DNA from 3 places in the Hyphomicrobium sp. 99 genome. Region 3 is predicted to be linked to each of the others. Evidence: predicted binding sites of a transcription regulator. Region 3 holds the regulator's gene; each other region holds the start of a gene.
What was found. The regulator LexA, encoded in region 3, represses DNA repair genes until DNA is damaged. The targets are predictions, from matches to a motif close to TGTTCNNNNTGTGTTCNG.
Positions count from the first base shown of each region.

Region 1: the regulator LexA is predicted to act here: its motif matches at 4,562-4,579, upstream of G359_RS02250 (YifB family Mg chelatase-like AAA ATPase).
Region 2: the regulator LexA is predicted to act here: its motif matches at 2,892-2,909, upstream of G359_RS14400 (single-stranded DNA-binding protein).

Region 1 is NZ_KQ031382.1:392,374-402,119, reverse strand. It holds gene G359_RS02280 (hypothetical protein) at 196-525, opposite strand; tRNA gene G359_RS02275 (tRNA-Ala) at 827-902, opposite strand; gene G359_RS02270 (YggT family protein) at 1,130-1,420, shown strand; gene G359_RS02265 (DUF167 family protein) at 1,417-1,767, shown strand; gene folD (bifunctional methylenetetrahydrofolate dehydrogenase/methenyltetrahydrofolate cyclohydrolase FolD) at 1,791-2,678, shown strand; gene G359_RS02255 (KTSC domain-containing protein) at 2,695-2,976, opposite strand; gene G359_RS02250 (YifB family Mg chelatase-like AAA ATPase) at 2,987-4,516, opposite strand; gene G359_RS02245 (methyltransferase domain-containing protein) at 4,706-6,145, opposite strand; gene G359_RS02240 (hypothetical protein) at 6,553-7,092, opposite strand; gene gshB (glutathione synthase) at 7,089-8,039, opposite strand; gene G359_RS02230 (primosomal protein N') at 8,214-9,746, opposite strand, start outside.
Region 2 is NZ_KQ031382.1:2,979,553-2,989,298, reverse strand. It holds gene G359_RS14420 (hypothetical protein) at 1-187, shown strand, start outside; gene G359_RS14415 (GFA family protein) at 221-613, opposite strand; gene G359_RS19755 (glycosyltransferase family 17 protein) at 1,300-2,148, opposite strand; gene G359_RS14405 (YkgJ family cysteine cluster protein) at 2,332-2,700, opposite strand; gene G359_RS14400 (single-stranded DNA-binding protein) at 3,149-3,670, shown strand; gene G359_RS14395 (cation diffusion facilitator family transporter) at 4,107-5,123, opposite strand; gene gyrA (DNA gyrase subunit A) at 5,196-7,931, opposite strand; gene G359_RS14385 (c-type cytochrome) at 8,363-8,734, shown strand; gene coaD (pantetheine-phosphate adenylyltransferase) at 8,843-9,346, shown strand; gene G359_RS14375 (MGMT family protein) at 9,357-9,746, shown strand, end outside.
Region 3 is NZ_KQ031382.1:1,584,661-1,594,406, reverse strand. It holds partial or broken gene G359_RS20890 (DUF1499 domain-containing protein) at 1-130, opposite strand, end outside; gene pdxH (pyridoxamine 5'-phosphate oxidase) at 563-1,219, opposite strand; gene G359_RS07765 (hypothetical protein) at 1,415-1,855, shown strand; gene G359_RS07755 (tetratricopeptide repeat protein) at 2,463-3,413, opposite strand; gene G359_RS07750 (hypothetical protein) at 3,885-4,190, opposite strand; gene lexA (transcriptional repressor LexA) at 4,845-5,573, shown strand; gene G359_RS07740 (ComEC/Rec2 family competence protein) at 5,582-7,918, opposite strand; gene gltX (glutamate--tRNA ligase) at 8,031-9,572, shown strand.

The DNA of each region.
Region 1 (9,746 bases), 1.2 Mb from region 3:
CATTCCATTTCCCACGCAGGAGCCTGGGGAACTTCCAACCCTGCCGCCCGAGCCGAAGGAGCCGCCGCAGCCTTCGCCCATACCGATCGATGATCCCGGTGATGCGCCGGAGCCCGCGCCTCCAGGAAGGTGACAAGAACGAGCGATCGGCATGCCTTTTGTCCGTTGGCCGTGCCGATCGCTTCAGACAGCTGCTTAACCGCTGATCCGCGCTGCGCATGGCCGCGCGATGACCACGCACTTGGCGGTGATCAAAGCGTTCTTGGCGCAATCCCAACGGACATTAGTGGCTCGTTCGAAATTCGAAAAAGCGCGGCCATAGCGGCTCTCTGCTGCTTCTTCCCAGTTGCCGACCGCCGCGTCTCGCGCACGTTCGCTGCCGAGACCGAACACGCCCTTACCGGTGGCGGCGCCTTCCAGCGGCGGACGGCATTCGCCGCGCCGGTTCCAGCGGGCGTCCGCAGTCGTCGCTGAGCCGACGAGGCTGAGGCCAACGAGAATCGCCGCGCCGATTTTGAAGGTCATTGCTTTTACTCCCCTATTCATCCCAGCGCGCACGACGCCATGAGGAGGTTGTATTGTCAATCAGAGGGCGGTCGAAATGCGTGGATCTGGGGCGCTCAGGCGACACGCTTGGGGTATCAGCAAACGCCTTCGCCGATGCGCTCGGGAAGAATTTCCTCCTCGAGAAAACGGCGCTCAATTGTTTTTCGAAGAACGCCAATTCTGTATGGGCCAAGTCCCCAACCCATGGTGGCTGCTGATCTCTGAAAAACTTCGGTTTGTGTGGCGAAAATTCCGGGCCCCTCGAGGCAGAAAGGTTGGGTGGTGGAGCCGAGGGGAATCGAACCCCTGACCTCTGCAGTGCGATTGCAGCGCTCTCCCATCTGAGCTACGGCCCCAATGGGCGGGCATTTAGGATTTGGCCCGGTTTGTTGTCAAGAAACCGGGTCGAGCAGAACAGTGGCGCAAAGGGTGCGGGCAGGGCCCGGCGCGCGCCACAAATTGAAGCCAATTCCTTCATTTTGCAGTCTGGCCGCCCGGGACGTTCCTGCAGCCTTATCCCTACTTGCGGCGCACTGGGTGTCGGGGCTACATGGCGCAACGGTGCGCAACTGCGGGACGGCGAATGCTCGAGCTTCTGGCTTTTATCAGTTATCTCATCACTCTTTATACTTACGTCGTCATCGCCGTCGTGATCGTAAGTTGGCTGATGGCCTTTGGGGTCATCAACGCCTACAATCCGATGGTTCGTTCGATCTGGCAGGGGTTGAACGCGGTGACCGAGCCATTGCTGCGGCCGATCCGGAACGCCCTTCCGAACATGGGCGGGCTCGATATTTCACCCGTCATTCTGCTGCTCGCCTGCTATTTCATCCAGACCGTCGTACTTCCGAATATCGCCAAGGCGATCGTGTGATCAGCCGGTCGGCATCCCAGCCGCCAGCTCGCAAGGCTTGGCGGCATGGGGGCGCGTGCGTCATTGCGCACTTTCGTCTGACCCCGAAATCTTCCAAAGAGGCGATTGACGGGGTCGTCGAAACCCCCGACGGTCCGGCTTTTCAGGCGCGTGTCCGCGCACTTCCCGAAGATGGAGCTGCCAACAGGGCGCTCGAAGAGCTGGTCGCCCGGTGGCTCGGCGTGACAAAGAGCTCGGTTTCGCTCGCAACGGGCGGGAAGTCGCGGCTCAAATCCTTGCGGATTTCCGGTGATCCGGACGTGCTCGAACAGCGACTGCAGGAACGAAGTGACGCGTTGAGAAAATAAGTTAACGAGGAGGAAAGACGGGAATGTCCGTGGCGCAAATCATCGATGGGAAAGAGATTGCGGCGAAGGTCCGCGCTGAGGTTGCTGCAGAGGTTGCGCGGCTTCAGAAAGAGCATGGCCTGAAGCCCGGACTAGCCGTCGTGCTTGTCGGCGAAGATCCGGCGAGCAAGGTCTATGTCGCGAACAAGGCGAAGCAGACCGTCGAGGTCGGCATGAACTCGTGGGAGCACCGCCTTCCGGCCGAGACGCCGGAAGCCGACGTGCTGGCTCTTGTCGAGAAGCTCAACAACGATCCGGCCTGTCACGGCATTCTCGTGCAGCTGCCGCTGCCGAAGCACATCAACGCCGAGAAGGTGCTGAACCTGATCAGCCCCGATAAGGATGTCGACGGTTTTCATCCGGTGAACGTCGGCCGGCTTTGGGTTGGCGAACGCGCGCTGGTGCCGTGCACGCCGACCGGATCGGTCATCCTTGCAAAGAGCGTGGTGTCGAACCTCTCGGGCCTCAACGCCGTCGTCATCGGCCGTTCGAACATCGTCGGCAAGCCGGTCGCGGCTCTGCTGCTTAGAGAAAATTGCACGGTGACCATCGCGCACTCGCGCACGAAGAACATCGAAGACGTCGTCCGTGGCGCCGATCTCGTCATCGCCGCTGTCGGCATTCCGGAGATGGTCAAGGGTAGCTGGATCAAGCCGGGCGCGACCGTCATCGACGTCGGCATCAATCGCGTTCCGTCCGAAGGCGGCAAGACGAAGATCGTCGGCGACGTCGCGTATGAAGAGTGCTCGAAAGTTGCGGGCGCGATCACGCCGGTTCCGGGCGGCGTCGGGCCGATGACGATCGCGTGTCTCTTGCGGAATGCGGCTCAAGCCGCTGCGATGCAGGCGGGCGTGAAATCCGTCTTCGGCTGATCGCGACAAACGCAAATCAGTGAAGTGTGCGCCGGGGCTTTCGAGTTCCGGCGTTTTTATTTGCGCGCGGCGTGCGCTGTCGGATGCACTCCTCGCACATGTACTTGTCGCGAATGCGCTTCTTGAAATAGCCCGCGGCGGAGGCCGCTTTGACGAGACCCTCGTATTCCCGATCCGGCACTTCGTAATAGGTGAAGCAACTGCCGTCCGAAAAAACGATGTCGAGCGTCTTGCGCGCACCATCGTACTCGGCGGCTTGAATAGTAGAAGATTTTCGAAACTCCATGCGCTTCACCATTTGTCGAACGTCAGGCTGCTCTTACCTGTCGCAATGTCTCTCCTCGATAGCTCAGGGCCTCCGCGACATGAGCGCGGGATACGGTGTCACAACGCTCCAGGTCGGCGATCGTTCGCGCGACCTTTAGGGTGCGGTGAAAGCCGCGCGCCGATAGCCCGAGCGTTTCGGCCGCGTGACGAAGAAGCGTCACACCTGCTTCGTCCGGCATTGCAGTCTGTTCGAGAAGCGTTGCCGAGCAATCGGCATTCGTGCGGACGCCTCTGGCACCCAGCGCTGCAAATCGGGCGCGTTGCCGCTCGCGGGCCGCTGCGACGCGCGTTCGGACTTCGGCACTTCCTTCGGACGGAGCGGGCAGAACGAGATCGGCAGCGGAAATGGCCGGGACCTCTATCTGCAAATCGATGCGATCGAGCAGAGGGCCGGATACGCGCGCCTGATAATCGCTGGCGCAGCGCGGGCCGCGACGGCACGGCTCGCCGGGATTGCTGCCTCCGCATTTACACGGGTTCATCGCCGCGATCAGCTGGATGCGCGAGGGATAGGAAATCCGATGGTTGGCGCGTGCGATAACCGTTTCGCCTGACTCCAGCGGCTGACGCAGTGCGTCGAGCACGTTCGGCTGGAATTCCGGCAGCTCGTCGAGGAAGAGAACGCCGTGATGGGCGAGAGAGACTTCTCCTGGCCTTGGCCGCGAGCCACCGCCGACGAGTGACGCCATGCTCGCCGAATGATGGGGCGCGCGGAACGGACGTTCGACCGTGAGCTTGCCGCCCATCAGTTCGCCCGCCAGCGAATGCACCATCGAGACTTCGAGGATCTCTTCGGGTTGTAGTGGCGGCAAAATGGATGGAAGACGCGACGCGAGCATCGATTTGCCGGAGCCGGGTGGGCCAATCATCAAGAGGTTGTGGTTGCCGGCGGCGGCGATTTCGAGCGCGCGCTTGGCGGTTTCCTGCCCTTTGATATCGCGGAGATCGGCGGCGTAGCTCTGCGTCGGCAGCACATTCGGTTCAGGCCGCGAGAGCGTTTGGGTCCCCTTGAAGTGATTGACCAGCGACAGCAGGTGCGGGGCCGCCAGGATCGCGATGTCCTCGCTCGCCCAGGCCGCTTCGGGGCCCGAGGCGGCGGGGCAGATAAGGCCCTTGCCGATGGCGTTGGCGCCGATGGCAGCCGGCAGCGTGCCCGGCACGGCCCGGATGGAGCCATCGAGCGCCAGCTCGCCGATGGCGGCATAGCCAGCGATGGCATCGGGCGCGATCGCCTCCATCGCGCACATCATCGCGAGCACGATCGGTAGATCGAAGTGGCTTCCTTCCTTCGGCAGGTCCGCGGGCGCGAGGTTGACGGTGATGTGCTTGTAGGGAAGCCCCAGGCCGACCGCGTGGAGGGCGTTACGGACGCGCTCACGGCTTTCTGCGACTGCCTTGTCGGGCAGGCCGACGATGGCGAATGCGGCGGCCCCCGGCGTCACGCGGACCTGCACTTCGACGGGCCGTGCCTCGATGCCGATGAACGCGAGCGTGGAGATCTGACCGTACATTTTGCTCCCCCTGAGGAGAGCTAATCAGCAGGCTGAGACAAAGTCAAGAACGAAGGGGGAACGCAGGCTCACATCGCACAGCAATCTTCGGCTGCCAACTGTAGCAAAAACCAAATCGCCCTTGTGGTATCCGCCAAATGTATTTCGGCGTGTAAAAACTCATCCGTTAGTCCTCCCAAACCATCGCAATCAAGCCGCGATCCTAGCTTGGTAGCTCATGTAGAGGGCCTCGTTATCGAACCATAGAAGGACCGGCATGGTCTTGAAGCCTCGGCGGCTGAACGCTTCGTGCCGGTGCGCTCCATCGGCTAGGACTAGCTTCCGTGAGCCATCCTCTTCGTCTCTAACGAAGGCTATGGAAGGCGGGATGTCATCGGGTGAGTTGACCGCTTTGGCGATCTGATCTGCCCTGCGGTCCCACTCGGCTTGATCCTCATGATACTTTCGGCCCGGGCCGCTCATTGGGATGAGATCGGCAACCGGAACGTCTATTGGCCCGAGCCAGTACGCCTTTTGTTTGGTGATCCGCTCGAACAGGGCTCTGTTGGGTGTTCGGTTCTGCAAAAGGTAGCGTTCGGCCCAAGCTTGGGCTCCAAACTTCTCGATATCCGCCCGCACGTCGGCAGTGTTCTGTACGTCGATCGCTCCCGTTTGGCCGATCTGGATAGAGCCCTCTGCGTCACATGTGGCCATGCGGAATACACGGAAACCTTCCGAGGGCTTGAGCCGGGCCGACAACTGCTCGGAAATGAAAGGCACGATTCGCCCTTCAACGAAGGTATGCTTGGAGCCGCCCTGAAAGCGAACGGCTTCGTTGAGCACATCGACGACATAGTTCACGATCGACCGGTCGTGAGCGATGCTCTTGAACGCAAGGACAACATCGCCGTCGAACTTGTCGCCAGCCTTGAAGATCTCTTTCTGCTGCTCGGGCACGCGCGCGAGTGAACGCGGAACGGCCGGCAGGAAATACTGGTCAGCATCAATACGCTGCCCTTCGACCTGCGAAATAGCCGAGAGGGCACTCGCGGACGGCGGGGCCAGATAAACGGATTGGATCTTGTGGCAGTGGAAAACCTTGCGGTTCACCGGGTCGCCGACCTGCGGAACACTTTCGCCGAACAGGTTGACGTCGAAATCGCGAAGCCAGTTCTTCGCCAGAAACTTCAACGAAGGATAGACATAGTCCGTATCGTCACGGAAGACGCGGGTCAGGTCGCGGTCATTGTCGGTAACGCCGACTTCAAGCAACAAGGTTCCGTTCGGGTTCAACAGGCTGAAAACTTTCCGGAAGAACAGAATCGGCTCCTTGATGTAGTGGAGAACCGAGGCAACCAAGATGTAGTCAAACTGACCTTCCACGTCGAAGATATCACCAACGCGAAAATCCACGTCCAGGTTGTAGCGCTGGCCGCGTTCGCGAGCGTTGTCGATGTAAGGGGCGTACGTGTCCACCCCGACAGAAACGGCGGCACCGCGCTTCTTCGCCTCAAAGCAGAAAAAGCCTTCGTTACAGCCAATGTCGAGATAAGAAAGCCCATCCATGCGCCCCGGGAAGCCAAGAGCTTTCAACTTCGAGATGCTGTCCGAGTGGCCGGGGCCTTCCCCCGGAAAGGTCTGGTAAGTCATGATAACTGTTGCCTTGCCTTTATGGTTGTCCGGAGAGCGTCACGAACCGACATCGATATGTCAATCGAGATGTGCCAGTCAACGCGGTCGGCACACGTCAATTGGTGCATGGAGAAGCTTGCGGTGCTGTGGAGCCTAGTTGGTTACGCTGAACCACGCAGGTGATGGAACGAGGAAAAAGCGAAACGACCGCAGGCCCGGAGTACCGCGGGAGGTGCAAATCCTTCCCTCCACACCACTCCCTCACGATTGGATGTTACGTGCCTAAGCGCAAAGAACCTGAAACTAGATCCTGAAGAGCCGTTCAATCGGTTTCAGGAGACCGCGAAGGAAGTTCAGCGAGATGAGCGCTCGGCCGAGGCCGTTTCAAAAACCTGTCCGAGCGCACCAAAAAAAACAGCGCTCCCTCACCCCTTCGTCATCACCAGCGTCATGCCGATCAGCGATGAATTCGTGAACTGAATTTCGACGGCTTGCTTATCGTTGTTCACGACGAGGTCCATGTTGGCGGAGACGTCTGTGCCTTGGATGACGACGTGAAAGCCCTTCGGCGTGACATCGCCGGTCAGGTCGCCTTCGAAATTATGGATCGTCTCTTTCCAGTGACCGGAGAGCTTGCCGCCGGTCTCCTTCACGTTGCTGACGATCTCGACCGCGCCGCCTGCCGTTGCGCAGCGGATCGTCTGCTTCAGCTCGTCTTCGGTCTCGGTGAGCAGGTAGGTCGCCCGGCATTTTACTTTTTCGGGCGGGCTCGCCTTGTAGCCAATCATTCCGATGCCCGACCAACGTCCCAGAAGCGGCGCGAACGGTGAGGCCGTGACGGCTCGCGCTTCTTGCAACGGCATTGCGAGCGCAACGAACAAAAGCGCTCCGAGCGAGCTTGCGATCGTCATCGATCTCATCGTGACTTGGCCTTTCATCGTTTGAATATCGATACGCCCACTCATGCGCGCGACTTTCTCTTCTCTTCGATGACGTCCCAGATCATCGCGGCGATGTCGTTGCCGCCGAACGCCTTCACCTGGCGGATGCCCGTCGGCGACGTGACGTTGATTTCGGTGATGTAGGGGCCGATGACGTCGATGCCTGTGAAGATCAGGCCACGGCGTTTCAATTCGGGTTTGAGACGCGCGCAGATCTCGCGATCGCGGTCGGTCAGTTCGACGGGCGCGGCGGTGCCTCCGACGTGCAGGTTCGAGCGTGTTTCTCCGGCCTGCGGAACGCGGTTGATCGCGCCTGCGATTTCGCCATCGACGAGGATGATGCGCTTGTCGCCTTCCTTCACCTCGGGGCGGAACTCCTGCACCATGAAGGGCTCGCGGAACACCGTTTGAAAGAGCTCGACAAGGGAGCCGAGATTTCCGTCCTCCGGCCGCAAGCGGAACACGGCGGCGCCGCCGTTGCCGTAGAGTGGCTTGACGATGATGTCCTTATATTCGGCGCGGAAGGCCTGCACGTCGGCGAGCGAGCGCGTGACGAGCGTCGGCGGCATCAGATCGAGGAAGTCCAGCACGAACAACTTCTCCGGCGCGTTGCGCACGCTCGCGGGATCGTTGACGACGAGCGTCTTCGGATGGATGCGTTCGAGCAGATGCGTCGTCGTGATGTAGGCCATGTCGAACGGCGGATCCTGCCGCAGCAGCACGACGTCGAGATCGCCCAGATTTTCGGTACGGGGATTGGAAAGCGCGTGATGCGCGCCGCGCTTATCTTCGACCTTCAGCGTCTGGCCGCGCGCCAAGAGTTTGTCTCCGCGCAAGGCGAGATCGAATGGCGTGTAGTAGAAAATATCGTGTCCGCGCTTCTGCGCTTCGAGAAGGATTGCGAATGTCGAATCGCCGCTAATGTCGATGCGATCGATCGGGTCCATCTGGACGGCAATGCGAAGGGGCATGAAGTGCTTTCATGAAGTGCTGGCAGGGTTCATTCAGGCCGGGCGCAGGCGCGGGCCTCAACGTCGTTTAGACGATTTGCGGTGCGGGCGGAATGACGGGTTGGCCACGCGCATAAGTGGTCCGCGTCTTATGGCAAACATGCCGCAGAATCCTTCGAATTAGACGAACTCAAATCAAAGGAAATTGTAGGGGTCGATATCGACGGTGATGCGAACGTCGGACTTGAGTTTTGGAATCATTCCAGCCCACGCCCTGAGATAGCCCTGCAGATCGACGTCGCGCGGGGCTTTCACGAGGAGACGCCAGCGGTGGCGGCCGCGCACGACGGCGATGGGGGCTTCGGATGGTCCCAGCACGGAAATGACGTCGCTCGGGGGCGCGCGGCGCGCGATTTCGCGGGCGACCTGTTCGGTCAGGGGTTTCTCTCGCGCGGAGACGATGATCGCCGCCAAGCGGCCGTAGGGCGGCAGCAGTCCGGCCTGGCGCGTCTTGACTTCGTAATTGAGGAAAGCGTTGCGGTCGCCGGCGACGATGGCTGTCATCACCGGGTGTTCCGGCGAATAGGTTTGGACGAAGCCTCGGCCGACGAAGCTCGTGCGCCCAGCGCGGCCGGTCACCTGATGCAGGAGCTGGAACGTGCGTTCGGCGGATCGGGGATCGGCGCCGTGCGCGAGGCCCAGATCGCCATCGACGACGCCCACCAACGCGAGGCCCGGGAAGTTATGTCCCTTGGCGACGATCTGCGTGCCGATGATGATGTCGAACTCGCGGGCTTCAATGCCGCGAATCATCTCGCGCATCTCGGGCAATCCCGGAATGAGATCGGACGAGAGCAGCGCGACGCGCGCATCGGGGAAGCGTTCCGCGACCTCTTCCTGCACGCGCTCGACGCCCGGGCCGCAGGCGACGAGCGAGCCCGGCGCGGCGCATTTCGGGCACTTCTCCGGAAGCGACAGCGAGAAGCCGCAGTGGTGGCAGGTCAGCTTTTTCTTGAAGCGGTGCTCGACGAGCCACGCCGTGCATTGCGGGCATTCGAGGCGGTGTCCGCAGGACCGGCACAGCGTCAACGGTGCGTAGCCGCGTCTATTCAGAAAGAGCAGCGTTTGCTGGCCTTTTTCGAGCGTCTCGGTCATCGACGCGACGAGGCGTTCAGCGAGCCATTTGCCAGGCGTCAGTTTTTCCGAGCGGAGATCGATCGCGGAGACGTCCGGCATTTGGACGCCCGAAAACCGTCCGGGAAGGATGGCGTGGCGATATCGTCCGATCAGCGCGTTCACGTGGCTTTCGATCGACGGCGTGGCGGAAGCGAGGATGACGGGAAACTTTCCGAGGTTGCCGCGGACGACGGCCATATCGCGTCCCTGATAGTGGACGCGGTCATCCTGCTTGAAACCCTGGTCGTGTTCTTCATCAACGACGATCAGCCCCAAGTCGGAGAACGGCAGGAACAGCGCGGACCTGGCACCGACGACGCAGCGGACGTCGCCGCGTGCGACGCCTTTCCAGATGCGGCCTCGTTCGGCGGGACTGAGTGCTGAATGCCATTCGACGGGTGGCGCACCGAAGCGGCGCGCGAAGCGGTCGAGGAACTGGCTCGTCAGTGCAATTTCGGGAAGCAAAATGAGGGTTTGGTGACCAGCTTCGAGCGCGCGTGCGACGGCTTCGAAATAGACTTCGGTTTTGCCGGAGCCGGTGACGCCGTCGAG
Region 2 (9,746 bases), 1.4 Mb from region 3:
CAAGGCGGGTGACGACATCGTGCGCGTGGTTCAGTCGGGCCGGCAATGCGTGAAGGAAACGGTTTCGATCTTCCGCGGCTCGGTCGAGAAGAGCGAGCCCGTTCGCTGTGAGCGGACAGCAATTGCGAATGCGCTGCACGTTGGCTGGATCCCGGCCTTCGCCGGGATGACGGTTGAAGGAGATTAGCGAGTCGTCCTTGGGCTTGTCCGATTGTTCACATCACCATTCGTCTTTTTGCGGCAAGCCGTCGGTGATGTCGTAGTAGTCGGATTTAGAGGCGACGTAGATGTGCCCGATAATTCTAAGGCCCGTCGGTTTATCGATCGTGCCGGCGGTAATGTAGATGTCGGGGCTGCCGGTCTGCTTCCAAAAAAGATTGCTGCCGCAGCGCGAGCAGAAGCCGCGGTTCACGTTTTCCGATGATTGAAACCAGCGCAACGTTTCGTCTGACAACATGGTGACGTTGGCGGCGGCGGTACTCGTCATGGTCGCGAAGTTGCCGCTCGTTCTGGCGCATTGCGAGCAGTGACATGCCAGAATGGGATTGAGAGGTCCGTTAATTTCGTAACGTACGCTCTGGCAAAGGCAGCCGCCCGTCTTTTGTACCGTCATAACTATCGTCTTTCGTTGCTGATTTTCGATCGCTTGCGTAGCTCGGCTCTTAGCAGACGAAATGGAGATGGGCGATAATGTGATCGATTTCGTCTTTGTAACGGGTTGACGACAGCTGTTTTGAGGCACACATTTCTATTGTGACGATACCGCTCTCGTTGACGGTTCCGGTAAATGCGTCTCGGTCGATGGGCCGATGAGCTGCGGATTGGAAAGCGAGCCACGTCCGTTCATGAGCGTGTAAGTGAGCTGGCATGGGAGGCGGTAGGCGTGACGGAGCAACCGAGTTAAGGAGATGAGATGACTCCGCCGGGTTATCATCGGGACCTCGGGACTTGTTCGCGAGGTCAGCAGCTTAAATGAGCGCTCTCGAGAACTGGCCGCGCTCAATCAGCTGTCCCCACCAACAATTTGAATTTTTTATGAGGGTGGCGACCTAGCCGGTCCCACAGCCTCAATCAAAGTCCGGTTTTAATCTGGGCTATCCATCGAAGGTCAGAACCCCGCGCGCGATCCGAGGATCCGGCGGGGTTCGTTTTTTTTGCGCATGTTTGTTGGCGCTTGCGACTCCGCTGTCGCGGAGCCGGCCGCAAGCGCAGGACGTTTTCCCCCGCGCTGGCCGCCACGCGCGGAGGTTCCCGCGAGCCGGCAGCAATGCGCGGTGGGACTGCGCGGTGGGACAGCGATCACGAGACCGCAAAGCGCTCCGAATTTTCCTGAACAAATTTAGGAAGCTGGGCGAGGTCTACAGGCGTTGTCGTTTCGGACAACCGCCGCTCGAAGGCCTCTCGATACTTGAAGTCTTCTCGGTCGGCGCGATCCATGTGGGAATATGCGAGAATTTTGTCGCGATACCTCGTCCAATCACCGATGGACGTCATGTGCCAACCACTATCCGAAATGACGCAAAGCCGAATAGCCATCCCGCGTAGTATGTAGTTCTGATATCTCGTGTAGAAACGGCCGATAAAAGTATTACCCAAGTGCTTGGCCGCGACCACCTTTGTCAATCGAAGGTGTTGGGCGCCTGGAAAATCCGAGAATTCAATCATTCTTGGGCCTTTTTCCCAAATGCTGCCGGTGAGGCGCCGGTTGACGGAACCGGTGTAGATCGGCATCTCGAAAATTGTCAGTTCGCGGGGGCGTCTCTTTGCGATGGCTTCGCGTAGCTTCGCCGCCGATATGATCTCATCGACGTCTCCAACAATAATCAGGTCTTCGGGCGATGCGTCCTTCAGGCCTTGCGAAATCTGTTCCCGTTGAAAATGTTCCCGGGCCCAGATTGCATCGCGCGGGCCAGTGGTGAGACGGGATTGCAGATTGCAGTCGGGGAAGTCTACGCGGACGTAGATGATCTTATCGGCGTAGCGGCTGAAGGCAGATTTGTTTTCTGCGAAATAGAGAGGCTTCGGATTGCCTTGAAAGGTCCAGTTGGCTTCGACGAGGACGAAACGATCAACAACTTCGTAAAGCTCGTGGAGTCTGATTTCGAGAATATCGAGTTCATTATAGAAGGTGAAACAGTCGTAGATCATTCCTGCATTCCCCCCGGAATATTACTCATTGCGAATATAACGGGGGTAGCATCGCTTTCGTGTACGGATCAATATTTTTCGGCGTACACATCCTATTCGGCTGGGCAGAAGTCACGGGAGGGCGGCTTCCAAGCGGGCGCCCTCAGCCGACAAACCGACCGGTGACGATCGGTTCGAGGTGCATCAATCTTTGTGATTGGTGATCGCGGCGAACGTCGGGTCGTTCTGGCAGCGGCGCTCGTGCATCAGAAAATCATAGTAGCCGCAGCGGCCGGGGCCGGGGTAATCGCGGCAGGCTGTCGGGCGCGCCTTATAGATCGTGCAGCAGCGCTTCTTGGTGTCGAAGAACTGGCAGATGCGGCCGTAGATCTTATCGCCCTTGCGGCGCATCAGATATTTGTGGCCGTGGCCTTCGCGCGTGAAGCGCCGCTTCGCCGTTTCGTATTTCAGTGTGAAATGCTTGGCGAGGCGTTCGACGTCGCGCTTGTTGAGCGCGATAACCGGGTACGAACAGCAATATCCCGGACAGTTGAGGCAATTGAAGTGAGCCATTTGCGGCGTGGTGCTCCGAGTGCGCGCGCTCGCGCTATTATCTACAACGGCCTAGACGATGCTGCTCGTCAGTCAAGACGACATTCGTGGTGACGCAACAACAATTTGGAGACGGAGGAGCAGTGGTGTTTTGCGGTCCCACCGTCAGGCTGCGCTCGAACGGACTTGCGGAGGGCGGGCGATTGCATGTATAGAACAATTAGAGAACGGCTATCCGCCGAGGCGCAAGCTCGGCCTGCTGCGCCAAGGTCGTGGACAAAGGTCAAATGGTTGGAGAAGGCTGGCGGACGAGGCTTTAGGTTGGCCGCAGCGATTCCGTTCGATCGAGCGGTTTGTTGATGCAACTCAATTGGTGCTAGCGTGTGAAACCTCCGCCGGCATCGCGGTCTGGCGGCCATCGCATCTTGCGATCAGGTGGCCATCGCAATTCATGTAAGGAGACGAGCGAATGGCAGGGTCGGTCAATAAGGTCATTCTGGTTGGCAATGTCGGCAAGGACCCTGAGATCCGCCGCACGCAGGACGGGCGTCCGATCGCCAACTTGAGCGTCGCGACGAGCGATACGTGGCGCGACAAGGCGACGGGCGAGCGCAAGGAAAAGACCGAGTGGCACCGCGTCGTCGTCTTCAGCGAGCCGCTTTGCAAGGTCATCGAGCAGTACGTGAAGAAGGGCGCGAAGGTCTACATCGAAGGCGCGCTGCAGACGCGCAAGTGGACCGATCAGAGCGGCGCCGAGAAGTATTCGACTGAAGTTGTCATTCAGGGCTTCAACGGCACGCTGACCATGCTTGATGGCGCGGGCGGCGGACGCGGGGCGTCGGTCGGGATGCAAGAGAGCGGCGCCGATTACGGTTCTTCGGATGGCGGCTTCGGAAGTTCTTCGAGTTCAAGCGAGCCGCGTCGCGTCGCCAAGACCGGTGGTCCGAAGGGCGGCTTCGACAAGGCCATCGACGACGAGATTCCTTTTTGATTGCTCGTGGCGACACGCGTTCCGCGAGCCGGCCGCCACGAGCGGGAAATGGTTCGGGGAGCCGGCCGCCAAGTGCGGAAGTCTGATTGCTCGTGGCGACGCTTTGTTGGTTTGCGCATGGCGACTCCGCTACGCGGAGCTGGCCGCCATGCGCGGCCTTGAGGCAACGCCAGAATTCTAATTGGGCTCGGCGACTCCGCTACGCGGAGCTGGCCGCCATGCGCGGCCTTGCTGCGACATCAGTTTTCAGTTGGCGCCGGCGATTGGCTGGCGAACTCTCGTTGAAGAGCCGTTACGTCACGCGGGTGTGTTTTGAATTGGCGCGCGTGTGGGTCTCTAATCGGCTGGCCATTTAATTCCCCGCGGCGCGGGCCGCGACGGGCGAATGTTTCGGCTAGAGGGACGGTCGTTGGCGGAATCGCAAGCGTTCTGCGTATCAGTGGGCGGCGCTGCCAACGACTTGGATCTGAGACGCGTTCTTGCTGGCCGCAAACGTCTGCTCGGACTGCACTTCAATGAAGAGATTATGCACGTCCGGGTAGCGTGATTTGATCGCCTTCTGCAGTCGAGCCGTCACATCCTCGACAGTCCGGGCGCTCACCCAATCATCGAAATCGACGCTCGCCGTCACCAGGATGTCCTGGGGGCCGAGGTGCATCGTGCGAATCTCGTTTATTTTGCGGATCGGTTTGTCGGCGCCCGTTTCTGCTTCGATGATTTTGCGTATTCCGGTTTGAACGGGGTGCGACGCCGCTTCGCCGACGATCAGCGAGCGAATTTCGCTCGACATGAAGATCGCGACAAACGCCAGGACGCAGCCGATCAGGATCGAGGCGACGCCGTCAGCCCAATCATAGCCGCCGAGATGGGCCGCCATGGTCCCGAGAAGCGCAATCGTCAAGCCGACCATCGCCGCCAAGTCTTCGAGCACGATTGCGAAGAGCGTCGGGTCCTTCGAGGCGCGGAGCGCTGTGATGAATCCCTGCCCGGACGATTGGCGTCTTCTGTTGAATTCACCGACCGCCTTCACGGTTGAATAGCCTTCGAGCGTCATGGCGACGAGCAGCACCACGTACAGCACGAATACGTGCTGCAGCGGCTGCGGATGAAGGACTTTTTCGATGCCTTCGTAGATCGCGACGCCTGCACCAAGAGAGAAGAGCACCATCGCGACGATGAAGCTCCAGAAGTAGATTTCCTTGCCGTGTCCGAACGGATGCTGGGCATCGGGCGGCAGGTTCCCGCGGCTGATGCCGAGAAGGAGCAGCAGCTGGTTCGAGGTATCGACGAGAGAGTGGATCGCTTCAGAGAGCATCGCTGAGGACTGGGTCCAAAACGCAGCGAGGAATTTTGCGACCGCGATTCCGAGGTTGCACGCGAAGGCGACGAAAATAACGCTTTTAGAACCGCCCGTTTCCACTCTTTTCCTGTCCCCCGCCTCCGCGGCTTTCATGCACGAAGCGCCGCGAAGGTATGTTGATGTTAGCCGATCATTTTACGATCGGGCGATGGGAATGATCGGCACTTATTCGGTGACGACTTCTTCCTCGTCCTCAGGGATGCGCTCGACGGACACGACTTTTTCGTCGGCGTCGGTTTTGAAGATGCGAACGCCCTGCGTGTTGCGTCCGGCGATGCGGATGTCGTGCACCGGGCAACGGATCAGCTGACCGCCGTCGGTGACGAGCATGATCTGATCGTTTCCGCCGATCGGGAACGACGCGAGTAGGCGCCCATTGCGATCGTTGACAACCATCGCGACGATGCCTTTGCCGCCGCGTCCCGATGTGCGGAACTCGAAGGATGACGAGCGTTTGCCGAAGCCTCTGCTCGAGACCGTCAACACGAACTGCTCGGCCGATTGCATCTCGGTGAAGCGCTCGGGGCTGAGGGTTACGGCGTCGGCGTTCACTTCCTCCGCGTCGGCATCCGGCACGGTCTCGGCGTCTTCGGCCTCGTCGGAACGGCGCAGCGCGCTCGCTTGCTTCAGATACGCGGCCCGCTCTTCCGCCGTCGCGTCGAAGTGGTTGAGGATCGCCATTGAGATCACTTCGTCGCCGTCTGCGAGCCTGACGCCGCGGACGCCGGTCGAGTCGCGTCCCTTGAAGAGACGGATCTCGTCGCCGATGAGGAAGCGGATGCACTGGCCTTCCGCGCTCGTCAGCAAGACATCCTGGTCGGGCTTGGCGATTGCGACCTGTACGATGCGGTCGCCCTCGTCGAGCTTCATTGCGATCTTGCCGTTCCGATTGATGCTCTCGAAATCGGTGAGCGCGTTACGGCGCACGTTGCCCGAGAGGGTTGCGAAGATCAGCTCGAGATCGGCCCAGGTGGAGGAATCTTCCGGCAGCGGCAGGATCGAGGTGATGACTTCGCCTTCCGCAAGCGGCAGCAGGTTGACCAGTGCCTTGCCCGGTGACTGCGGAGAAGCCGGTGGCAAGCGCCAGACCTTCATGCGGTAGCACATGCCGCGCGATGAGAAGAACAGTACGGGCGTGTGCGTGGACGTTACGAAGAGCTGCGTGACGAAATCCTCCTCACGCGTCGACATGCCGGAACGTCCCTTGCCGCCGCGCTTCTGGGCGCGATAGGCAGCAAGCGGCACGCGCTTGATGTAGCCCTTATGGCTGACGGTGACGACGCAGTCTTCGCGCTGGATCAGATCTTCGTCCTCGACGTCGCCGTCGAAGTCCATGATCTCGGTTTTGCGCGGTGTCGCGAATTCGTCCCTGATCGATGTGAGCTCGCCCTTGACGATTTCGACGACGCGGGCGCGCGATGCGAGGATTTCCAGGTAGTCCCTGATCTCGGTCGCGATCTTGTTCAATTCATCGGCGATCTCGTCGCGGCCGAGAGCGGTGAGGCGTGCAAGGCGCAATTCGAGGATGGCCTTCGCCTGCTCTTCCGACAGGCGGTACGAGCCTTCGGACGAAACGGTATGACGCGGATCGGCGATGAGCAGGATCAGCGAAGTCATGTCCTTCGCGGGCCAATCGCGAGCCATCAACTGCTCTTTCGCCTCGGCGGGAGACGCCGAGTAACGGATGAGCCGGATGACTTCGTCGATGTTGGCGACGGCGATCGCCAAGCCGACGAGGACGTGGGCGCGATCGCGTGCCTTGTTTAGCAGGTGCTTCACGCGCCGCGTCACGACTTCCTGACGGAAGTGGGTGAATGCGGTGATGAAATCCTTGAGGTTCAGGCTTTCGGGACGGCCGCCGTTGATCGCCAGCATGTTGGCGCCGAACGTCGTCTGAAGGTCCGAGTACTTATAGAGGTTGTTCAAGACGACGTCGGCGACGGCATCGCGCTTCAGTTCGATGACGATGCGGATGCCTTCGCGGTTCGATTCATCCCAAAGGTCGGAGATGCCCTCGATCTTCTTGTCGCGCACCAGGTCGGCGATCTTCTCGATCAGCGTTCGTTTGTTAACCTGATAGGGAATTTCGGTGACGATGAGAGCTTCGCGATCCTTGCGAATATTCTCGGTCGTAACGCGGGCCCGCATGATGATCGAGCCGCGGCCCTTGTGATAGGCCGAGAGAATGCCACCGCGGCCGAGGATGATGCCGGCGGTCGGGAAGTCCGGCCCCTGAATGATCTGGGCAAGCTCGTCGATCGTGATCTCGGGATTTTCGAGTTCGGCGATGCAGGCATCGATGACTTCGCCCAAGTTATGCGGCGGGATGTTCGTCGCCATGCCGACGGCGATGCCGCCCGCGCCATTGACGAGCAGGTTTGGAAATTTCGCGGGGAGTACCGAGGGCTCTTTCAGCTGGCCGTCGTAGTTGTCCTTGAAATCGACCGTATCGTTATCGAGGTCGTCCAGGAGGTAAGTCGCGACTTTGGCGAGACGGGATTCGGTATAGCGTTCGGCTGCGGGCGGATCGCCGTCGATGGAGCCGAAGTTGCCCTGTCCATCGACGAGGGGAACGCGGACCGAGAAGTCCTGCGCGAGGCGGACGAGCGCGTCATAGATCGCAAGGTTGCCGTGCGGATGGTATTTGCCCATCACCTCGCCGACGATACGCGCCGACTTGACGTATTTCTTGTTCCAGTCGAGCCCAAGCTCGTTCATTGCGAAGAGGATGCGGCGGTGCACAGGCTTTAGGCCGTCGCGCACGTCGGGCAGCGCACGGCTGATGATGACGCTCATCGCGTAGTCGAGATACGAGCGTTTCATCTCGTCCGATATCAAGATCGGACGGATGTCGCTCGGCTCGCGGCCAGCCGGTTGGTCGTCGTCGCTTCTGTCGGTCAAAGTGAGATCTTTCTAGGATAAAATTGGGCGGGCGAGATGCGCCGGAAGCCGGTGCAAAAACAGTGATTGCACTATAGCAGAATTGAATTGCGAAAGCCACTCGCGCGGCGTCGTGCCACGCCCTCGATCCCCCGGAAAAACATTTGCAAAAACAAATAGTTATGAGGTTGCGCCCCGCCGAAATCCGAACATGTGGACGGCTGGCGGCCAAGGCCCTCGCGCCATCCACCCGGCGCTTCGCAAAACAGGTGACAGATTCGCTTTCGATGTGGGCCGTGCGGTGCCCTGAGCCGATGCCGCACGTCAGCCGATCAGGGCATGGTTGGATTGAGAAATCGCAGCGGAACGCTACCGGGGTTATTGCGTTCGAAATCTGAGAACAGTTTCAAAAATGTTTGTCCTGCGGCATGTGCCGTGGGCAGGGAGGTTATATGCGTCGTCTTCCTATTGCGTTGCTGGCATTGCCTTTTGCTTTCGCTCAGGCCGCATTTGCGGCTGACGAGGCTGGTCAGGAAGCATTCAACAATAATTGCCGGACCTGCCATTCGTGGAAGCAGGGCGACAATCGTCTCGGGCCGAGTTTGCATGGCATCGTCGGCCGGAAAGCTGGATCGCTGGAGGGCTTTGGATTTTCGGAGTCGCTCAAAAAATCGGGTGTGACCTGGGATGAAGGCTCGCTCGATAAATTCATTACCAGTCCGGACGGATTTATTCCGAATAACAATATGAAACCGTTCACCGGGATTGCTGACGCCGGTACGCGCAAGCAGATCATCGATTTCTTGAAATCCAACCCGAATTGATCGGGGCGCCTAGCAATATTCATCCTATCCGCTGAAGCCTGCGGGATACCTCTGGGCAAGCATCACCGCGAACGCTATTCAGGTAAACTCTGATTTGCGAAGGCTTCCATGATGCGCATCGGCTTCTATTCCGGTTCTTTCGATCCAGTGACGCTCGGGCACACGGATGTCATCCGACGTGCGACGGGGCTTCTGGATAGGCTCGTCATCGGCATCGGCATCAATCCGGGAAAAGCGCCAATGTTCGACGAAGCGGAACGCGTCGCGATGCTCGAGGAAGAAGTTCGGCCCATCGCAGACGCGACGAAAACGGAGATTTCGGTCGTGACGTTCTCAGGCCTCGCGATCGATGCGGCGCGGACGAACGCTGCGTCGATCATCGTCCGCGGCCTCCGCGATGGCACCGATTTCGACTACGAGATGCAGATGGCGGGAATGAACGGCGAAATGGCGCCGGACATTCAGACGGTCTACGTGGCGGCCTCGCCTTCGGTTCGTCATATAGCGGCGAACCTGGTGCGCGCGGTCGCGTTGATGGGCGGCGATCCATCGCCGTTCGTGTCAAAAGCCGTGCTGAAGCGTCTCAAGGCAAAAGCGCCAAAAACGCGCTAATGCGCGTTTCATGGCACCACGACCGAAAGCCGAGCTGCTGACGCTTCTGCGCAAGATTCCGCTTGGACGCGTGACGACGGCGGAGCGACTTGCGAGCGAGATCGGAATTCCAGCGCCGCTCGCCGTCACGATGCTGACCCAGCTGACGGAGGACGAGCGCGAGCTTGTTCCCTGGCATCGGGTGGTTGCGAAGGGCGGCGGCATCGGCCGCGGGCCGCATCGCGATCAGCAGTTCGCGCGGCTCGTGCGCGAGGGCGTGATGGTCTCGCCGGCTGGCATCGTGCAGGATTTGGGGCGGCATCTTCTGGCCTCGCTCGATGACGCATCATTAAAGAGCGCGGCGCGCGTTGATCCTCCGCCACCGGAAGGCAAGCCGGCGGGGCGATCGCGCGGCATGAAG
Region 3 (9,746 bases):
TTGCGAACGCATCGCCCGGATAGTCCGTCAGATTGGCGTCGGCCGGCCGCTCGTCCTTGGCCTCTGTGAACTCCGGCGGCTCGTCGAGATCGGTCGAGACGTCGTTGATCGGCGGCCACTTGAAACTCATGGCCCAGACGCCGGCGGGAATGGCGAGCAGCCCCAGCGCGACGATCGCCCCGCAGAACACGCGCGCCGCGCCCTGCCGTCCCGTCACCCAGATATCGAGCCCGGCGACGAATGCCATCAGCAGCGAAAGGCCCGCGCAGAAAATGACGATGTAGGCGATCGTCAACGCGACGGGCGTGGGCAGCAAATGCAATCGGTGCAGGCCCGCCGTCACCAGCGCGGCGACGGCTGAGAAGAGCGCGATGCGGCTCGTCCACTTCGCGAGAAAAGACGGCGGCTGGCCGGCTGCGTAATAGATCCGCGTCGATTGATAACGGTCGCGGAGCCGCCGTTTCGGGCGGCGTTCGTCGATGCGGTCCGTTACCATTCGCGCCTCAAGTCAATCCTCACGCCTTAGCTTCATTGTGCCACAAGCCGCGCTTTTTGTGGTCGCTCAGGGATAGAGACGGGTTTTCTGCCAGGAGTCGCGCGGCGCGTCGCGGCGGAAGACGATGCGGTCGTGAAGCCTGAACGGACGGCTCATCCAGAATTCGATTTCGACCGGGAGAACGCGGAACCCCGACCAGTGGGCCGGGCGCGGAATGGCTTCTTCCGGAAACTTGGCTTCGTAATGATGGACCTTGGCTTCGAGCACGTCGCGCGACGATAGCGGCCGCGACTGATGCGAAGCCCAGGCGCCGATGCGGCTCAGCCGTGGCCGCGAGGCGTAATAGGCATCCGCCTCGCCATGCGAGACCAGCGACACGGGACCGCGAATGCGCACCTGCCGTTCGAGGCTCTTCCAATGGAACAGCAGACCGGCCTTCGGGTTTGCGAGCAGCTCGCGGCCCTTCGCGCTTTCGAAGTTCGTGTAGAAGACGAAGCCGCGATCGGCGCTGCCTGGCCCATCCAGTCCCTTCAGCAGCACCGTCCTCACGTTCGGCATTCCGCCCGCATCGACGGTCGCGAGCGCCATCGCGTTCGGATCGTTCGGCTCGGACTTTTCTGCCTCCGACATCCAGGTCTCGAACAGCAGAAAAGGATCTTCGGCGGTCGAGAAATCAGGTGCCCTTTCGGGAGCCGAGGTCTGGGAAGTTCCGGTGTCACTCATGTTGCGTGCTCAACGCTGGATTTTCAGTCTCAATTGCAGATCGCGCGTTCAAATCGGTTTGCCAAGATGGCGGCGCGCCCCGTTACAGCACACGCCGCGACATATGTTCAGTCCCTTTTAACCATACTGAGGCAGACTCCCCCCATCGTCTTGTTGGGCGAGCGTCGCGTTCCGCCTGAGTTGAAAGTAAGCGTCATGTCCTCAAATGCGTCCCTATTCTCGACTGCCGCGGCCGGCGCAACGGCATTCGCGCTGGTTGCGGCGATTTTCTTACCTTACGGGTTTGCCTGGGGTGCGGACCAGCCCCTCGCATCGGCCGCCTGCCCGAAACCCAGCGCCCTCGACGACAAAACGAAACTCACCAGCGTCAAGGTCGCGCTTGACCGGGATGACGAATATGCGGCGCTCGAAAGCGTGCAATTCGCCCTGACGGAAGTTGCCGACGGCTCGAGCTATGTCTGGCACCGCGCGCACGGACGCCTCTCCGGCATCGTCAAGCCCGTCTCATCGTTCAAGGACACGCGCGGCAGCGTCTGCCGCCATGCGGTCGTCTCGCTGACCGGCGTCGACACGACGAAGGAGACCGAAATCGTCGCCTGCCGTTTGCCGACGGGCATCTGGCAACTTGAATCCTGAATTTCCCCAAACTTCGAATACCGATCCTCCCAAACGAGAAAGAAAAAGGCGGCGCAAGCTGCCTTTTTTAATTGCGCCGGCGACTCCGCTGCGCGGAGCCGGCCGCCGGCGCGGGCTTGGGGTGGCGTTGGTGCTCGCAACTTAAGCGGAGCTTGGGCGTTGGCTTGTTATCAACAGGTTATTCCAGTTCGCTCACAGCGCGAAGCTGCATGGATTTCGGGAATCACGGCTCATTACCCCAAATTGGGGGATACCAATGCTGGCATTCACATCGATACTATTCACGGCATTCGCTGCGTTCGCTGGCGCACCGATATGGGCAGCGCTGCTTGGAGCCGCGGCTCTCTTTTCAGTTTCGCTCCGTGAGCAGCGCAAATTCGCAGCTCGGTTTACGAACCTCGGCCTATCGCAAATGCTGACGATGGCCCACTGGCAAAGTGCAGGGCATGCGGTATTGGCGAGCGGAGCGGCGTTTGCAATAGGCTTTGCTAGCCGTTGGGCTTTGCAAATCTAGTTAGCCAATTATTAGAGGGGCCTACGGGTGGTGGCACCTCATCCTGCTGCGACGGGGTGTCAACGGAGGCGCTCTGCGAGCGATTTATCTTTGCTATCGCAGCATTGACTCGTCCAAGCCTTCGCGACCTGCGGGCATTGACCTAAAGCTTTGATAGATGGTCAAGGCGTTTTGAAAGCAGGTATTCGCTGCGGGTAGAAACCCGAGCTTCACTCTAACATTTCCCCGATGCTCAAAAGTGAGAGCGCGTTCCAATGCTTCTGACGGGGGAAGTACCGCAAGTGCATTCCCGAGCGCAGCGTTTGCATTGGCATTCGCTGGCGAAGGTAGAGTTTCGAAAGCGGTAGCCTGCAAACGGTATGCACGGGCAAGCGAAACCCCACCGTCCGCTTGGCGCAATGCAATCAGCTCATTGAAGCGTGACAGCGCGCCTGCGGGATTTGCTAGTTCGAGCAGCATCATCCCGGCGTATTCGATTGCATCAACATCACCACTATTGATCTCAATTGCTGAATTAAAATGCTCAAGCGCTGCCTCTCGCGAAGCGCGTCGTCCTTCCGGATCTTGTAAGTTTCTTGAGGCTTCCTTTGCGCCCAGCAAGAGGTGAGCAAGCGCTTGCCGACTTTTGAATTCTTCCAGTTGCTTCTGCGCAAGGCGAGCTTGATTGGAACTGATGACGATAGCTCCGTGCAAGTCGTTGACAGCCGCAGCTCCGAAGCCCCAACTCATTTTGCGAAGCGATCTGCTGACAGAGCGAGAGTCAAAAGTGGGCTCGTCGAGCGCCCTAGCCGGTGAAGGACAACGAAACAGACCCGCAACGGACTCTCTCGACTCCTGCAAGCGCTTCTCTTGCCGCCCCAAGAATTCGTCCATCCTGTCCAAGAGACGATATCCCGAGCTGCGCCATTTAATGAACACTCCGTAGGCCGCCGGAAAGATCGGAATGAGAAAGCTCAATATTTTGGGGGCCTGAATTCCTTGAAAAAACGTCTCCGCGACGTGCGACCATTGCTCAAAAACCGAATGCAAAAGTTCCTCGAACATATTTACGCCCCCCAAACGCAACAACGCGACCCCACCCAATTCCGTTAACTTCTCTCAGAGCAGATCATCTGTACAGCCCCCATTCCTCCTTTTCCAAATTGCAATTCCCCCCACTCAAAAAAACTTATCCCCGCTCTCGCCTCCTCACGCATAATCGCGTCGCCCATCCGGCGAAGGGTTCGTGCGCAAGGCGTTGCGTCGGGCTCGGGTGGGGCAGCCCGACCCGGGGCGTGACGCGCGCTTCCGGACAAGGCGATCGGCAAGGTTCGCACAGGGTGAGAAGCCTGTGTGCGGAGCATCCCGCTGACGTAAAGTGACCCTGCTCGAGACCCTGTTCTCGGTCTGTCACGGAGCGGATCGGTTCCGAGACTTCATTGCTGCACGACCCAGCCGCGGAACCCGTCCGCTTCGTGCTTATTGATTGCGCACACGGCTCCGCTTTCGCGGAGCCGGCCGCCGGTGCGGAAGAGATCAGTGGCGAGACGAGGCGTGGAAGCTCGGGACGAAGTGATGGCCGGCGCGGCCGCCAGTGACTGCGTTCGCGATGACGGTGCCCAAAACGGTGACGATGACGCCTATGACGATCTGCGAGAACCAACCCTGCATGGCCCGACGATGCCCCGCTCCAAACGGCCGAAAATCGAATTGCTGCGCCGGTGTTGGACCGGCGGCGACCATCTTTCCGTCGCACGGCTTCCGGCGCTTTTGCACGGCTGCGAGGCGGCGGAATTCAGGCGCTCGAACTGGAGCGTTCGCCTCATACGTCGCCCGCGACACCCCGCTTGTCATCCCGGGCGAGCGCTTGCGAGACCCGGGACCCAGCCGGCAGGGATGGCTATGGCTGCAGCGAGCCCCGCCCACCGCCGTCATGCCGGCGAAGGCCGGCACCCAGACAAGCCTCAACAAAACGTCAGAGGCGGGCCGTTCCGTGGGGACAGCACATGCGAGTGCGCTGCACGTTGCCTGGATCCCGGCCTGCGCCGGGATGACGAGAATTGTTACGGAGATGGGCTTCCTGCTGTCATCCCGGGCGAGCGCTTGCTCTCCCCCACCGCCGTCATGCCGGCGAAGGCCGGCACCCAGACAAGCCTCAACAAAACGTCAGACGCGGGTCGCTCCGTGGGGACAGCACATGCGAGTGCGCTTCACGTTGCCTGGATCCCAGCCTGCGCCGGGATGACGAGAGTTGCTGCTGTCCGCCCGAACTTGTCGTTCCCGTGCTGGACGCAGTGGAGGCCGAGACATTCGTGCCACTCCTCCCTTCATTCGCACGACGATGGGTTGCATAAGTTGGGGCGAGGTTGCAGAACGAGACAAGAACGTGTAGCGTACATACACGATTTGTACCGTCATCCTGCGGGTGGCCGTTCGGTGGTCAGCGTTTCGGCCAGCGGCGCTCGCACAGCCATGGAAGGCTTGAGACGAAACGCGATGCTCACCGAGAAACAGAAAGACCTCCTGCTTTTCATCCACGCGCGCATGCAAGAACGCGGCGTGCCCCCCTCGTTCGATGAAATGAAGGACGCGCTGGATCTGAGGTCGAAGTCCGGCATTCACCGGCTCATCACGGCTCTCGTGGAGCGCGGGTTCATCCGCCGTCTGCCGCACCGGGCGCGGGCCATCGAAGTCATCAAGCTTCCGGACAATCAAAGCGCGGGGGCAGGCGCCTCCGTTTCCTCGATCGCGCCGCAGCGCGGTTTCCAGCCGAGCGTGATCGAAGGCTCCGGGCCGCGTGCGAGCGTTTCGCCACCGCCGCCGTCGCACGTCATCGACGCGCGGACGGTCTCGATCCCGGTCATGGGCCGGATCGCGGCCGGTACGCCGATCAGCGCCATTCAGAACCACACCCACGACATCGCCGTGCCGCCCGACATTTTAACGAACGGCGAGCATTTCGCCCTGGAAGTGAAGGGCGATTCGATGATCGAGGCGGGTATCCATGACGGCGATACCGTCATCATCCGCCGCTGCAACAACGCGGAGAACGGCGACATCATCGTCGCGCTCGTCGAGGGCGAGGAAGCGACGCTGAAGCGGCTGCGCAAGAAGGGGTCGACGATCGCGCTCGAGGCGGCCAATCCGGAATTCAAGACGCGCATTTTCGGGCCGGATCAGATCGACATTCAGGGGCGGCTCGTCGGGCTGCTCAGGCGTTACTGAGGCTGGCGCTACTGGGCGTCGCTGGCGGCAGACGCGTCAGCGGACGCGTCGTCGAGCCAGTCGTTCGCGGGTTCGGGCCCCTCGCCCGGGTCGTCTTCGGCCAGGGTTCGGGGATCTGATTCCGGGTTTTCGGTCGCGCGTGCCACTGCGGGCGGGGGTGCCCCTCCCCCCGGCGTCTCCACGATGCGCGGCTTCGGCAATCCAAGCGACTTGCGCTCCGGCATCACGCTCCACGGCCGCTCGCCGCGATGGGCGGCGACCGTTTCGAGGCGCACGCGCGGTTCCGGGCTATCATCGGTCCGGTCGACGTAGAGCGCATAAGCGCCGTTTCGCCACCGGTCGAAGACATCGATGATGGTTCGCGGGACGCTGCAGTCCTCCGGCTTCGGGTCATTGATGACCAGCACGTCGGCATTCAGACAATCGTCGGTGATGGCCGCGGGATGGTTCGCAACGGCGACGGTTGCGCCTTTGACATGGGCGATACATCCAGCCGCATCGCAGGTGAATGCGTCACCGCTTTGCGCATCGCGCGCGGTCCGGCCATCGCCGTCATATTCGAGCCAGCGGTCGAGATCGTATTTCGAGCCTTTGTTCGGCAGCGCGGAGAGCTTTCCGGAGGTGTCGCGCACGGCGATCAGACCTTTCTGGCCGATCAGGATATCGGGCCGCGGCATCCACGGCGCGAGGAGCAGACCAAGAACCACGAGAGCCGCGCCTAAAAGCCGAATGCGCGTCTGCCAAAGCGAAAGCCAGATTCCGCCAGCGAGCATCAGGGCGAAGGCGAGCGCCGGAATTTCCGGAATGTGGCCGACGGCGCCCGGCAATGCGCCAACCTTGTTCGCGCACCAGGCCATGCCTTCAATGCCCCAGCCCATCGGCTTCAGTCCAAGCCATTCAAGCCCGAACGGTATCAGCACCATCGCCAGCAGCGCCGACGGCATGACGATGATGTTGCAGATCGGAATGGCGATCATATTGCCGAGCACGGCATATTGCTGGCTCTGGTGGAAGTTGTAGGCGGCGAACGGCGCGACGGCCACGCTCGCGATGAGGGTCGAGGCAATAATCTCGCCGAAGAACTTCACGACCTTCAGCACCGGATGCGGGCGCGACTGACGTCCGAGGAAATTGCTCAAGGTTTCGTGCGATGCGATCAGCGCCGTGACGGCGGCAAACGACATTTGGAAGCCAGCGTCCAGCAGGCTTTCGGGATAAACGATGAGGATCAGAAAAGCCGCGAGCGCGACGTTTCGCAATGCCAACGCGGGGCGATCGAGAAGCACGGCTCCGAATATGATCAGGATCATCAGCGCCGAACGGACGGTCGCGAACTGTCCGCCGGAAATTGCAAGATAGGCGATGGCACTCAGTATTCCCAATGCGGCGGCGATCTTCTTGATCGGCAGCGTCAATGCGATCAGCGGGACGGCGGCGAGCATGAGACGGACCGAATAGAACACGGCGCCAGCTGCAATCACCATGTGCAGGCCGGAAATCGACAGGATGTGAAAGAGGCCGGAATTCTTGAAGGCGTTGTTCGTCGCAGCGGTGATGCCGCCGCGTTCTCCGGTTATCAGCGCAAGCGCGATCTCGCCGGTTTCTCCCGGCAACGCTTGGCGAATGCGCGCGGCAATTCCCTGGCGGACGCTTTCGATCGTCTGACGATACCACTGCGAAAGCGAGCCGGACTCTTCATGCCCCTCGATGACGGGCGCGGCGAATGCGTATCCGACCGCGCCGACAGAATCGAACCAAGCGGTGCGGGCATAATCGAAGCCACCCGGAAGCGGAGGCTTCGCAGGCGGCGACAGGTTCGCTTTGATGCGAATGCGATCTCCGGGCGCCGCGGGCGAACGCGCGGACATCGTCCGGATGCGAATGACGGCCGGCGTTTGATCGGCTGTCAGGCCTGCGATGGTCGGCTTCCTGATTGTGAGCCGTTGGCCGCGCGGGATCTTTGCTTCGACCATCGTCACGGTGCCGGTGATCTCGACGCCATGCAGGGCCTTGGTCAGGACTGGGGCGCGGACGGCTTCGACACGCAGCTTTGCAATTGCAAAGCCCGCTCCCGCCAATACAAAAGCGGTCGTCATGGCTGCGGCCAGTGTTCCCGCTCGGACCGTCAAACGCAGGATGAGCGCCAGCAGGAGGGGCGCGAATGCCATGATCGTCGGCGGTTCGACGGAAAGTGAGAAATAGGCCGCAATCCCGGCGCCGAGGCAAACCGGAGCCCAAAGAAAAAAGCTTTCCCGTTCGGCGTCGAACAGAAGCGCGGCGCGGCTGAGGCCACGCTCCGGTTGCGCCGGAAATCCGATCTCTAGCCCAGCCGCTTCGACCGACATGCCCCCTGCCCGTTGCAAGCCAAGGCCGGAATTTCCGCCCTCTTAACTTGTCCCACCTCACATGCTACGAGCGGAGCCTCATTCCCTCAATGGCAGGCGAGCAAAAAGGTCAATGTCCGAGACCGTTACACCGAGTGCGCCCATCGTGCGATTTGCACCCTCTCCGACAGGGTATCTGCATATCGGAGGCGCGCGCACGGCGCTCTTCAACTGGCTTTACGCGCGCGGCCGCGGTGGACGCTTTCTGCTGCGTATTGAAGATACGGATCGCGAGCGCAACAACGAGGCGGCGGTCGCGGCCATCCTCGACGGCATCAAATGGCTCGGGCTCGACTGGGACGGCGACGTCGTCTCGCAGTTTTCGCGCGCGGATCGCCATCGCGAGGTTGCAAACGAACTGCTCGCCCGCGGCGCCGCCTATTACTGCTATTCGTCGCCCGCCGAGATCGATGCCGCGCGCGAGAAGGCAAAGGCCGAGGGGCGTCCGCAGATCTTCCTTTCGCCCTGGCGCGACCGCGATCCGAAGGATGCGCCGAAAGACTTGAAGCCAGCGGTTCGCCTCAAGGCGCCGCGCGAGGGCGAGACGATCGTCAACGATCATGTGCAGGGGCGCGTCGCATTCCCGAACAAGGATCTCGACGATCTGATCATTCTGAGATCCGACGGCAATCCCACGTACAATCTCGCCGTCGTCGTCGACGATCATGACATGGAGATCACGCACGTCATCCGCGGCGCCGATCATCTGACGAACGCGGCGCGGCAGACGCAGATCTATCAGGGCATGGGTTGGCACGTTCCGGAATTTGCGCACGTGCCGCTCATTCATGGCGCGGACGGCGCGAAGCTTTCGAAGCGTCACGGCGCGCAGGGCGTCGAAGAATATCGCGACATGGGCTATTTGCCGGTCGCTCTGCGCAATTATCTCGTGCGCCTCGGCTGGAGCCACGGCGACGACGAGATCATTTCGACGGACGATCTCATCCGCTGGTTCGACATCGACGGCATCAACAAGAGCCCGGCGCGGCTCGACTTCAAGAAGCTCGATGATTTGAACGGGCACTACATTCGCGCCGCTCAAGACGAGGAACTCGAAGCGCACGTGCGCGGAATGTTGCCTCATCTGAATTTTCAGGCGCTGGCTGAGCTGCCTCCTGATCCGAAAGCGCCGCCGCGTCCGGACATTGCGCTCGCGCGCGAAGTGCTGCGGCAGCTGCCTGCGGTCTTGTCAGGCAAGCTTCTCGCGGATCTCTTCGCCGCCAAGGGATGGGGGAATTTCACAGCGGCAATTCCGTCGCTCAAAGAGCGGTCGAAGACTCTCGCGGAACTCGTTGGCGGCGCATTGTTCATCGTTGCCGAGCGGCCGCTGAAGCTCGAGGACAAGGCCGCAAAACTGCTCGGGCCGGAAGGCCGCGCGTCGAACTCCGATGTTCTCAAACTCTTGTCGGAGGTTCCGGAGACTGAATGGTCCGCGGCGTTCTTGGAGGCCAAAGTCAAAGCCTTTGCCGAAGAGAAGGGTTTGAAGCTCGGCAACGTCGCACAGCCGCTTCGCGCGGCGCTCACGGGGCGCGCGGTTTCGCCACCCGTGTTCAACGTGCTCGAGGTGCTAGGACGCGAGGAAAGCCTGGGCCGGATTGCGGATGCTGCCGGATAGCTGGGCAATTGGCGTCTTAACGGTCTCTTGCCGCACCGCAAAATATCCGTTAAATCCTTCAATAGCCGATTGCTTTTGTGAAGGCCGCCAAACGTTCTCCGGGCCGCCGACATCCGGCCGTTAACCGGAGAGTGCGATAAGTTACTTCAGGCATCGGTCGTGTCTTCCGGGGCG